DNA from 3 places in the Paenibacillus sp. J22P169 genome. Region 1 is predicted to be linked to each of the others. Evidence: predicted binding sites of a transcription regulator. Region 1 holds the regulator's gene; each other region holds the start of a gene.
The links. Region 1 encodes LexA, which represses DNA repair genes until DNA is damaged. Its sites were predicted from a motif close to CGAACATATGTTCG; they were not measured.
Positions count from the first base shown of each region.

Region 2: AC58QG_RS00770 (YhjD family protein) is a predicted target of LexA. The motif match lies at 2,314-2,327, and genes of this name have one in related genera.
Region 3: addB (helicase-exonuclease AddAB subunit AddB) is a predicted target of LexA. The motif match lies at 1,858-1,871, and genes of this name have one in related genera.

Region 1 is NZ_JCAUAO010000001.1:1,628,086-1,632,373, forward strand. It holds gene AC58QG_RS07690 (1,2-dihydroxy-3-keto-5-methylthiopentene dioxygenase) at 1-169, shown strand, start outside; gene AC58QG_RS07695 (HAD family hydrolase) at 247-1,038, opposite strand; gene AC58QG_RS07700 (DUF896 domain-containing protein) at 1,078-1,263, opposite strand; gene AC58QG_RS07705 (LysM peptidoglycan-binding domain-containing protein) at 1,410-1,811, opposite strand; gene lexA (transcriptional repressor LexA) at 1,956-2,573, shown strand; gene AC58QG_RS07715 (aminopeptidase) at 2,643-3,881, opposite strand; gene glnA (type I glutamate--ammonia ligase) at 4,074-4,288, opposite strand, start outside.
Region 2 is NZ_JCAUAO010000001.1:153,332-157,619, forward strand. It holds gene recG (ATP-dependent DNA helicase RecG) at 1-886, shown strand, start outside; gene AC58QG_RS00760 (DUF1294 domain-containing protein) at 980-1,246, shown strand; gene AC58QG_RS00765 (stage VI sporulation protein F) at 1,741-2,028, shown strand; gene AC58QG_RS00770 (YhjD family protein) at 2,345-2,716, shown strand; gene AC58QG_RS00775 (DNA polymerase IV) at 2,713-3,990, shown strand; gene AC58QG_RS00780 (YhjD family protein) at 3,987-4,288, shown strand, end outside.
Region 3 is NZ_JCAUAO010000005.1:286,989-291,276, reverse strand. It holds gene addB (helicase-exonuclease AddAB subunit AddB) at 1-1,711, opposite strand, end outside; gene AC58QG_RS23770 (class I SAM-dependent rRNA methyltransferase) at 2,246-3,619, opposite strand; gene AC58QG_RS23765 (Na/Pi cotransporter family protein) at 3,740-4,288, shown strand, end outside.

The DNA of each region.
Region 1 (4,288 bases):
TTATTTCGATGTTGAACTTGAGCCAGGAGATGTCATCTCCGTTCCAGAGAACACGAATCACTTCTTCACTCTGATGGAAAACCGTGAGATCGTAGCTGTTCGCCTTTTCATCGAAAAAGATGGTTGGATTGCTCACAACATCGATGATCCTGACTTTATCAAAGCTTAATAGCCACATATGAAAAAGCCCATCAGCCTATCAGACCGCGAAGTCTTGAATAGCTGTTGGGCTTTCTTTCTATTGTACTAACCGTTCGTAATAATCGGTAAAATTTCTTGAAGACGCGTTACTTCATAAGCAGGGACGATTTCTTCGCCACTTTGAAGCCCGTGATGATTAATCCAAATGTTACGCATCCCAATGCTTCCCGACCCCAAAATATCTGTCGTTAGCTTGTCCCCTATCATGATCCCTTCCTCAGCATCAATCTCAAGCAGACCCAGTGCATATTTGAAAATTGCTGCAGCTGGCTTCCCTTGTCCAAATTCACCTGAAATAACAATGTGATCGAAGTAAGGAGCAATGGCAGGAACGCCTGCTAATTTCTCTTTTTGCAAATCTGGTGAACCGTTTGTTAATAGAAGAAGTTTGTAATTGCCTTTCAAGGCATCTAACACACGGAAGGTTTCTTCATATACATAAGGACGACTGCGACGTTCAGCGGCAAATAATTCACCTAGCTTGTACCCAAGCTCACGATCTTCAATTCCAAGCGCTGCAAGCCCTCTAGTCCAAGATTCTGTGCGATAGCCAGGTGCTAGCTTCTCTAATTTGCGGAAGTTTTCGTCCTCACCTTGTGTGAAGTTAGCCCATAGCCCTTCAAATGGGTTAATCCCAATCATTTTGGTAAATGGGAACGTCTCGAAGGATTCGTATAAACTTCTCGCTTCTTTACGAACAGATGCTTCTAATTCCTCCGGATTCACGTTAACTTGCTTCGCCGCTGCTGCACAGGTTGCTGCAAACGCTTCTTCTACACTTCGGTCATCCCATAACAGGGTATCATCCAAATCAAAAAGCACAGCTTTCAACGTCATCATTCATTTCCCCTTTGAATGTAGTATCTATGAGTAGGCTTAATTCTCTTCGTCAGTAAACTTAATGGAATCCAGTTGGACTTTCAGGTTACCTCTGAATGCATCAATATATTTCTTTCTCAACTCGTTGCGCTCATCCAGCTCTGCATCTGTTAAGCCAACTGTCTTCGCTTTGCGAGCTAATTCATTGATACGCTCAATCGTTTTATCCATGCTGTCACTCATTGTAATCCTCCCAGTCAAAATTTCAATATGAGTACTACTTTGCCATCAGAGATTGTGATTGTCAAGGATACATCGTAAAGAGCCATGGACACTAATGTGTCTATGGCTCGAACATTCATCTATATAGGTAGCTAGAAATGTACTCATTAAGGAAGTAATAGAACTTGTCCCTCTTGCAAAGAACTGCTCGACAAATGATTAAATGCTTTCAACTTCTCGATGTAAGAACGTGTGTTCTCTCCAGGCTTTTTGTGAGAATCTGCTATTTCCCATAGTGTATCACCGCTTTGAATGACAATCTTCTCGTGTTGGATAGTTTGCGCCGATGGTTGAACGGATGCTGTTGGTGTAGACATTGTAACAGTACTATCACCTGCATAGGCTTGTACGATCGCACCGAACGAAAATACAGTTCCAAGTATTACTGCTATCAGCAAGAAACGAAGTAGTAGTTTCGCATGACCCCGTTTAGTCGTCATCCCTTTGGATGCTTGAGCAGTACCTTGAAGTGTTGTTCTTGCGTTAGATTGCGAATAAGCCATATACATAAAATCATCCCCCAAACGTTTGTTCTGATATTAGAATAACACGAACACATGTTTGAGTCAACCATTTCTCGAACTTATGTTTGTACGAACTCGGGTTCTATGTTATACTTTGGGTAATGATTCCCAGTATTGGAGTGATATCTTATGAGTAAAATTTCGCAGCGTCAACAAGCAATAATGGAATTCATTAAGAACGAAGTGAAAGATAAGGGCTACCCGCCTTCCGTTAGAGAAATCGGCGAAGCTGTTGGACTAGCATCCAGTTCCACTGTACATGGGCATTTGGAGCGTCTTGAGAAAAAAGGCATGATTCGTCGAGATCCTACTAAACCGCGTGCAATCGAAATCCTAGGGCTTGATGGTGCAGAATCCCAATTCGCAGTCTCCGTCGCTCGTGTTCCCCTCATTGGTAAAGTAACAGCTGGTGTTCCGATTACAGCTACTGAGAATATCGAAGACTATTTCCCACTTCCTTCAAGCATGGTTGGCGATAACAATGTGTTCATGCTTAGCATTATGGGTGACAGTATGATTGAAGCTGGTATTCATAATGGCGATTATGTCATTGTTAAACAACAACAAACAGCGAACAACGGTGATATCGTCGTCGCGATGACGGAAGATGATGAAGCTACTGTTAAGCGTTTCTACAAGGAGAAGGATCATATTCGCCTTCAACCGGAGAACTCTGCCCTACAACCCATTCTATTGAAGAATGTGACAATTCTCGGTCGTGTCATTGGCTTGTTCCGGGATATGTAAGAACACGGAAACATCAAAAAAAGCAAGGACTCAAAGTGTTCAAACACTTGAGTTCCTTGCTTTTTAGCTTTAAAACGCTAATACCCAGTTTCCCGCACGAAAGATTGGCTCGATCGTCCCATCGGCTAGTTCCCCATCAATCTCAAGCTCCGCAGACCCAATCATGAAATCCACATGTATCAACGAGCTATTCCCTCCACGAGCTTTCAATTCCGCATTGGACAGCGTAGTACCTTCCTTCAAATTGATCGGATAGCAACTACCTAATGCCAAATGGCAAGAAGCATTCTCGTCAATGCCTGTGTTATAGAAAATACGGTTGATATTGGAAATCGGAGAATCAAACGGCACAAGTGCTACTTCTCCTAAATATCGTGCACCTTCATCCATATCCAATAGGCGTGCCAAATGGTCATAACCCACCTCTGCCTGGAAGTCTACAACCTTTCCAGCTTCGAACGTAAATGAAAACCGATCCACCAACGCCCCATTGATATTTAACGGCATCGTACTCGCCACCGTACCACTAACACCTGTTCGGTTCGGAATGGTAAACACTTCTTCTGTCGGCATATTAGCTACATAACGGATGCCTCGAGCGTTCTCATTATCCCCGCCCAGCCAAATATGTCCTTCAGGCAACTCAACACGTAGATCCGTTCCCGTCGCTCTATAGCGCAGCGCTTTATAGCTTCTTTCATTCAACAAGCTATGCGTAGCCTTCAATGTATCCAAATGTGCCTGCCATGCCGCAACGGGATCTTCTTCATAAACACGATTGAATGTGAAAATAGCATCCCACATCGCTGGAATTCGTTGCTCTTCTGGTAGATCCGCATACACCATATTCGCCCAAGCTTCTGTAGGAGCTTTAATTAAACACCAGCTGAACTCACCCGTTCTAACATAGTGTTGATATTTTGCTCTCGCCGTTGATGCCGCTTTCGATGCCCGCGAAATTAAACTAGCATCAATACCATCGTACAGATTCGGATTCGGCACCTTAATGTTCAACAACGCTCCGCCATTCTCCACAAAACGTTCTAACATCGTCGTGTACCACTCTGGGTAATAGTCCATCGACTCATCTTGCGCATGATCAAATTTACTGCGTGTAACGACATCATCTTGCCAGTGCACGTGCACATAATTCGCACCTGCTTCATAAGCCTTCTGCACGATAAGCCTTGTTAAGTCAAGGGTCTCAATTGGCGCTTCCACCAACAAATCCTGACCTTTATTCAAATTGACCCCAATTCGAATCACTAACTCTGCATACTTTTCTAAATTACTATTGAAATTGTCCATAGTTCAATTCGTCTCCTTCGCGTTAAAAAGCCCATCAACTCACATAATTGAGATTGATAAGCTTAAAGTAGTATCTAGTTGTCAAGTAAAACCCATCTCTATGATACCGTACCCCATGAGGGATTGGCAATGATAGGCTGCTCCATAAGAGAAAAACCCTCAACGCCAAGAGCGTCAAGGGTTTCGTTAATTCTAGTACAGAGACAGATACTGATCTCTTTCCCATTGGTGAACTTGTGTGCGGTACATGTCCCACTCAATTTCTTTCAACTCATAGAAATGAGCTAGAGCATGTTCCCCAAGTGTATCGCAAACAACATCATCACGAAGCAACTCGTCTAGTGCTTGTTTCAAGTTAAGAGGTAAGCTAGGAATACCTTCGGCTTCACGCTCTTCTTCTGTCATCA
Region 2 (4,288 bases), 1.5 Mb from region 1:
GCATCGCTTTGGGGTGAACCAGCGCAGTATTCTGCGACGCAAAGGGATGAATCCGGACGTGCTGACGATGACGGCGACGCCGATCCCGCGCACGCTGGCCATTACGGCGTTCGGCGACATGGACGTTTCAACGCTGCGCGAGCTGCCGAAGGGACGTAAGCCGATCAAGACGTACGCGGTTCAGCATGCGATGCTGGAGCGTGTGCTCGGCTTCATTCAGCGCGAGGTGGCCGCAGGTCGTCAGGCGTATATTATTTGTCCGCTCATCGAGGAGTCGGACAAGCTGGACGTGCAGAATGCGATCGACGTCCACATTCAGCTGCAGCAGCATTTCCCGCAGATGCGGATCGGTTTGCTGCATGGACGTATGAGCGCGCAAGAGAAAGAAGCGATCATGCGCGCCTTCAAGGAAGGCACCGTGGAGGCGCTCGTGTCGACTACGGTGATCGAGGTAGGCGTGGACGTGCCGAACGCCACGCTGATGGTGATCTACGACGCCGACCGCTTCGGCCTGTCGCAGCTGCACCAGCTGCGTGGCCGGGTCGGGCGGGGCGAGCACCAGTCATTCTGTGTGCTCATCGCCGACCCGAAAACGGAGGTCGGCAAGGAGCGCATGAAAGCGATGACGGAGACCACTGACGGCTTTGAGATTGCGCGGCGCGATCTGGAGCTGCGCGGGCCGGGGGATTTCTTCGGCACGAAGCAGAGCGGGCTGCCGGAGTTCCGCATCGCCGATATGATGGCGGATTTCGAAATCATGGAGCAGGCGCGAGATGATGCAGCCGAGCTTGTCAGCGACTCGTCCTTCTGGACGGGGGCTTCTTTTATGCCGCTGAGGGCGTATTTGGAGCGGGCTCATATTTTTGACAGCGAAGTGCTAGATTAGTAGCTTAGTCTGGAAGACAAGTTGACCCCTGGCGTGTTCCCTCTTAAGATAGAAGTAGCTGCACTATTTTAGGGGAACGAAGGTGTTACGGTCTTGACTTATTTTCTTGTTTATTTATTGCTGATGAATATCATTACGTTTATTGAGATGGGACATGACAAAGGGCAAGCCAAAAAAGGAGGTCGCCGTGTACCGGAAAAACGCCTGTTTCTACTCGCTGCTCTCGGTGGTGGGATAGGCGGTTGGCTCGGCATGCGGGTTTGGCGCCACAAGACGAAGCATACATCGTTCGTTGTTGGCTTTCCGCTGCTCATTGCATTAAATTGCATATGTGTAATTCTAATTGCCATGTATATGTAAGCAAAGGACAGCTGCCGAGTACGGTGGCTGTTTTTTGTTTTTGTCTTGTTTGGATGAGAGAACTCGAACTCGAACCCGAACCCGAACCCGAACCCCAATACACGTTCCCCTAAACGAAATAACTGGAAAAACTCCAGTTAATTTCCGTTAATCTCCCCGCAATTGCGCATTAGATGGAAATTATGTAGTTAAGATGGTTCTTTTTAGAATTTCTTCGAACATTCAATCTAAATACATGCGTAAAATCCAGTTATTTAATTTTTATTGAGAAATAAAGCAAATTTAGCTGTACTTTTTCCATTTAAATGCACGCAACGTTTGATGCCCAGTGGATTTTTTCCGAAATTCCCGTCTATGCCTGATCATTTTGCTGCCAAAGTTTTGTCCGATTTGAAGGCCAACAACATAGGTTTTTCTTATATAAAGCTGCTCCAGTCAAGTTTGCCTACTTTCACTCATAGGATAGGAGCATGACGGGTATCGGAGGTGCGGGTATGAGTTATCAGCAATATGGCATCGATCCTGCGCTCGTGGAGCGTGTAAAGTTCAAAATGAAAAACCCTGAGGTAAAGGAACGCATCAAAATGCTGCTGCAAGGCGTCACAAAGGCAGATTTGCAAAACACGGCGAAGGTTACGCGTTTAATTGGTCTTGCCGCGGGCATTTTCGGTGAGAAGCTTAGCGGGAATCAAACGCACCAAATTTTAACGTTTATCATCGCGCAAAAGATTGATCCTAATAACACGTTTCATCTGATTAAATTATGGTCCATGTTTCGATAGGTGCACGCTGCAAACGCCACTTGCAGAGCGGAAGATGCTCTGTTGGTGGCGTTTTTTCCTGAGAGGCTTTTCTTTCATCGCACGCTCGCCTCCCGTTGAAAATCCAATGTACAAGAGGCGGAGAGTGGAGACATGAACTCGTCCGTGGTGATTCGCACATTTGGTGAAATGGTAAAAATAGGTAAAATAATTGAAATTAACTGTAGTTCGTCCTTTTATTAGTAAAAAAATATCCAAAAAACCACTTGCATAACGAATACGTGTTCGGTATATAATATGGAAAAACGAATATATGTTCGCATATGGTGGTGAGAACATGAGTAGTGCTTCAAAGGTGGAGACAGAAGAGGATGTTCAAATGATTAAGGAATACACACTGTTGCCGATTTTACTTGACATGCTGGCAAGAGATATGGAGGAGCTTAAGGTTTATAAAGATAAAATTGTTTATAATCACATACTTTTTTACCTCAGAGAGGTTGAGATGGCTATTTATCCTGAATTACAACAGCTGAAAAGTAAGATGAAGCAGCGAGAGATTAAGGTGATTCACACGGAAATGAATGCTTTAGGCATTCAAGTAGAGTACAAGGTTCGAGGTTACATTCACCATTTCACGATGCTTCGTAGTTTGGTCAAGGCTGAGCTGATGACTATGCTGATGAATATGCGGGGGGAATTGCGATGAGTAAGGGGAACAAGGGTGGGGAACGAACGATCTTCCTGGCGGACTGTCAGAGCTTCTATGCAAGTGTAGAGAAGGCCGAACATCCAGGTCTAGAGAATAAGCCAGTTGCCGTTGCAGGAGACCCTGCGTTAAGGTCAGGCATTATTTTGGCCGCCTGCCCTGTTGCCAAAGGATATGGCGTATCAACAGCTGAAAGGCTGGGGGAAGCGCTGAAAAAGTGCCCTGAACTGATTGTTATGCGTCCGAGGATGCAGCATTACATTGATGTTTCGTTGCAAATAACCGAAATTTATCAGGAATTTACGGATCTCGTTGAAATTTTCAGTATTGACGAACAGTTTCTGGATGTAACTGGAAGTATTCCGCATTTTGGAGATGCGATGACGATAGCGACAACGATGCAGCACAAAGTGTTCAAACAAACAGGTGTTAAGATTCGCGTAGGCATTAGTTCGAATAAAATTTTAGCGAAAATAGCGACGGATATATGGGCTAAAAAGAATGCGAGCGGCATCTTCACACTGCTTCCGTCCGCAATCGAGGAATACCTGTGGGAGCAGCCCGTCAGCAAAATGTTTGGGGTTGGCTCGCGGATGACCGCTCATTTTGCCAAGTTGGGCATGTATACCATTGGCGATGTGGCACGAACGCCGCTGCCGCAGTTAAAACAGAAGTTCCGCGCACGCTTCGGAAAGCAGTCGGACATTCATGCGGAGGTGATGTGGCGGACGGCAAATGGGTTGGATGACAGTCCAGTCACACCGGGGACGTTTGATACGCCTCCGAAGTCCATCGGCCATATGATGACGCTGCCGAGGGACTATGCGGAATCGTCAGAAGTGAATACGATCCTCATGGAGCTGACGGAGGAAGTGTGCCGAGACTGTCGCCGCAAAGGCTATATGGCCTCTATTGTGACTGTCAGCTGTATGTGCAGTCCCTTTGATGCACCGACAGGCTTCTCACGTCAGATGAAAATGCCAGACCCAACGAATCATACCGGTACCGTTTTTCAAGCTGTGAAGCAGCTTTTCTATAAATTTTGGGATACGATGCCAGTTCGCCGGGCCGGGGTGATGCTGAGCCAGTTCGTGGATGATGAGACGTATCAGCTCACTCTTTTTGAAGATCAAGTCAAGGCGCGAGAACTGGAAAAAGTGACGGACAGCATTAAGGACCGGTTCGGCAATGCGGCGATTGTTCGTGCGTCCTCCCTGACGTCAGCCGGTCAAGCGCAGACTCGTTCTCTCAAAATCGGAGGTCATTATAAATGAGCAAAAAATTGCAGAATAACGGTTTGTGGGAGTCTAGCCGGATGATGCTGCCCCAACATCGAGAAGCAGCTCAAAATCAACGTCATGACAAACCGCTTCCTACGAAGCGCCCGACAGCCGATGATATTAGCATTATACGAGAATCTGTTCTGCTGCCGCTCATGCATACGATTATTATACGAAGGGCGCGTGAGGTAGAGCGTTCTTCCGAGATGCTAAGAACGCTCTATTCGAAGGTGGCTCAGGTGCTGGCCAAAAATATGCAAGCCGACTTAGCCAAAGTTAAGCGCCATATGCT
Region 3 (4,288 bases), on a different contig from region 1:
AGGATAGTTCATCATCGCCCATGGTTTCCACCAATTGATCCAGCATATCCATCACACTGTTCCACATTTGTCCATGTTCGCGAGCTTTTTCAGGTTTTCCATCACGTGTTGCTTGCTGTGTCCATGCTTCTAGCTTCTCTGGTGCTTGAACGGATACTAATAGCTCGTAAACAGCTTCAACCTGCGCCTTAACCGTGCGGGCTTGTCCAAGACGATTGGATAATGCAAGTAATGGACGCACAACCCACGATTTACTCGTATTTAGTGCTAGAAGCTCGGCTGTTTGTTCTTGTACCTGATCCTCCGCTTGCTCCAAGTTGGCACGAAATTGATATGTCCAAGGCTTTCCGTCCGTCCATCGATAGCCTTGAATCCCGAAGGCAAGCACATAATTCTCTAATTTATCCAGCTCAGTCCTCTGCGATGTTGCACCCGGAGGCAGCAGTAAATCTGTTTTGATGCAACGGAATACAGCATCGTAATGCCAATTATGCTGAACAACTTCGAGGGCAGATCGAATGAATTCTACAAGCGGATGATGTAGAACCGAACGCTTCTGATCGAAAAAGTGAGGAATCTCATAATCCGTAAGTACCATATTTAACAGATCCTGATAGCCTTCCATATTCCGCACCATGATGGCCATTTCACGCCACCGCACGCCATGCTCGCGGACTAACTTCAGCATGTCACGCACAGCACCTTCAACCTCTGCACGGCGATGAACAGCTTCCATAATGACAAGCTGATCGGCTATATTCTCCCCTGGAGAAGTCTTATACTTAGGAGCTCCACCACCAATGCGACGATCAAAATTCTGCTCTAAATAGGCAAGTGCAGGACTATCTTCGTATCGCGGCGAACGCTCGTGAGCAAGCTGAACAACTTCAGCCGCACCAAGTCCTAGCTGCCAAATCATCTCCTGTAAACGTACCATCGTCGTCGCTGTGGGATGAAATAAATCCAACTCATCCGGTGTATCCCCTGCCTGCAATTCGCGATCCAGACATAACGTGATCGTCACTTGCTTACAAGCGGCGAATAGCGCACCAAGCACCTTGAATTCTTGTGGTGTAAACCCGTGAAACCCATCAATCCACACCGAAGCAGAGCGTAAATAACTAGAGTTGGGCACTTGCTCCGCAAGCAGCGTCAAATAATCCTCACCGTCCAAATACTGCTTGGCAAGCTCCGACTCAAACTGCCTGTAGACGAGTTGAATATCGTGCATTTTATCTCGCAGCAAGCCGTGTTCACCAAGTGTGGTCACACGCTTATTTTCATGTGTCTCTAGTTGTTCAGCTGTCACACAATAGCGCTTCATTTCTGTGAAAAGCTGGTTCAAACGGTCAACGAAGCCCATTTGCTCAGCAGAATGACCGAATAGGCGTAGCTTATCTTTGTATTTATGTAAAATGCTCGTTAACAGCAGTTTCTTACCTGTATCATCAATTGGCAGCCTCGCGGTGCCGCCTTCTTCTTGCATCACGCGCCATGCTAAACGGTGAAAGCTTAACACTTGCGCGCGGATCATTCCGCGTATACTCGGATCTGAAACTAGCGCGTGCTCCGCTTGAAATGTAGCTTGTTCAGGGACAAGCAAAATCAACGGATCACCTTCAGGTGCCGATGCCAACTGCTGTTTCATTTCTGTCAAACAGCGTTCACTCTTGCCGCTTCCGGCTCTACCAAGCACGAATCGAATGGACATTAGGGCCTCCTAACACTTTCCGTCGGAAAGCTTGCTTCGTAAGCAATTCTCGTTTTCTATCTTTCTATTCTAGCATATTTCTATGGATGAGTCGGCGTGGTAGATCATGGAGGGGGATCTGGGGGATTCAAATTAAATATATAATGCGAACGTACATTCTGTTATTGTAACATGGAAAACGAAAAACGGAAAGAAAGGCTTTGTTTAATTGTCCAAAATAAAAATCCACTGATGGAAGTAGCAGACAGACGAAAGTGTGGCTACGGTGGAAACGGTGATGAAGACTACAGTGACGTTGGGCTACACTCTGCGTGAGTTAGTCGATTTAATCGACTAACTGCTCTCGAAAACCTGCTGACGCACACAAATTAGTCGATTTTATCGACTGACTGCTCTCCAATACCTGCTATCCCACACGAGTTAGTCGATTTTATCGACTAGTTCTCCCGAAACCCGCTAACACGGCACAAAAAAGCAAAGCTAGAATAATTCCAGCTTTGCTTACTTATCAAAGATACAATTAAAAACCTACTCTTACTTGCTTCGTACTTCAAAAATCGCAAACTTTAAATAATGTCCTTCATCTACGCCTAGAATGCGAGGGTGGTCCATTCCTGCCCCACGAAACTCAATTAAGCGTAGCAGTTTCCCCGCATCCGTTGCCGCTGCATGGATCGTTTCTAGGAACAACTCAGGATGCATGTGATAGGAACAGCTAGCTGTGACAAGATATCCGCCCTCGTTCACGAGTTTCATCCCGTGCAAGTTAATATCTTTATAGCCACGGCAAGCTCCTTCAACGGCACTTTTCGTCTTAGCGAAAGCAGGCGGATCGAGAATAACAACATCCCAAGTTCGGCCACCGGTACCAACAGGCTTAGAAGTGTCTACCTTGGCTTGTCCTGCCGCACCAGCAGAAGAGCGAAGCTTACGCTCATCCAAGCCTTTCACTTGTGTACGCAAGTATTCAAAGGCATCCGCAACAACGAATTCAACGCGATCCTCGAAGCCATTCAAAGCAACGTTCGTACGCGCGCTTTCAATCGCATGCTCGGAAATATCGAGACATGTCACTTTTTTTGCACCGAATTGACAAGCATTTAACGTAAAGCTCCCTGTATGCGAGAAGCATTCCAATACAGAAGCCCCGTCCCAGAGTGGGAACGTCACTACTTTGCCGTTTGCATTAACGGGCAGCATTTGTGTTACGCCGTCCTCTTCGACTTCCGTCAAATTGATGCCGCTGCGGTGTCCCCAGCCTGTCATCAACGGTGCGATCGCTGCGCGATTCTCACGTTGATCGAAGAAATAACCCGTCTTCTGACCTTCCTCAATATCAACACGAATGCGAAGGCCATTTTCTAAAATATCAACATGCTTCGCACAATCTCCGTACAGAAGCCCCTTTGTCTGTTTCAGGCCCTCTAATTCACGAATGGAAACGTCACTACGTTCATATATCCCTGCTGGCTTCATAACTTGTACCAGCGCTTCCACAATATTGTCCCGGCAGAGGTCCATCCCCAAGGTCAAAAGCTGCACAACTAGTGTGTTCTCGAACTTATCAACAATGAGCCCTGGCAGGAAATCGGCTTCCCCATATACCAACCGATACGACTGCGCTCCTTTCACAAAACGCTGACGATGCAGGAAACAACGTGTAAATCTTTCGACGAAGAACTCAGTCGTCATCGCCTCAATCGGGTTATACGATACAATACGTACCGTCAGCTGAGAAGCTTCATTGTAATAGCCGGTTGCTAGATATTTTCCTAGGTGGTTCTGAACGGATACAAGCTGTCCAGGCACAATATCTCCGTCCGTGCGCTCGATTTCACTCTTATACACCCACGGATGTCCTTGCTCCAAACGGGGTTTGCGTTTCTTATGTAAAAATACTACTGCCATGTTCTATAGCCATCCTTTGCGTGAAACCGTTCACCTACACCATCTGGCTTGTCATGCTTGTCTGTACGGTCACATATATTGGTTGAAAACGTCACTCGCTCACGAAAAGGAGATCCTCTCATGATTCATGCTATTATTCTGCCTGTTGTTACAGGCTTTATCTTATTCCTGCTTGGGATGAAGCTGATGGAAACCTCGCTTCAAACCTGGGCAGGCCCCCGCCTCCAGCTGTGGCTGGAGCGGTTTACCCGCACACCGGTACGCGGGCTCATCACCGGCACCGTGCTGACAGCGGCGCTGCAAAGCAGCACCGCAATCACGGTCATCGCCATCGGCCTCGTCGGCGCCGGCGTCCTGTCCTTCCCGAGAACACTTGGCGTGATTCTCGGAACGAATATCGGCACGTGCCTCACCACGGAGCTGATCGGGCTCAGCTTAGGCGGCATCGGCGTGCCGATCCTGCTCGCCAGCGCCAGCGTCTGGCTGGCGAGCTGGCTGGCCGGGCCGCTGCCGCAGGCAAGCGGTCCGCGCGCTCTCAGCGCCGCGCTGCCATCCGCAGCGGCGACACTACAGCAGAACGCCGCCGAGAACAACGGCGGTCGCCAATGGCTGCGCAGCATCCGCTACGGCTCGCTTGCGGCTGCTGGCTTCTCGCTCGTGCTGCTCGGC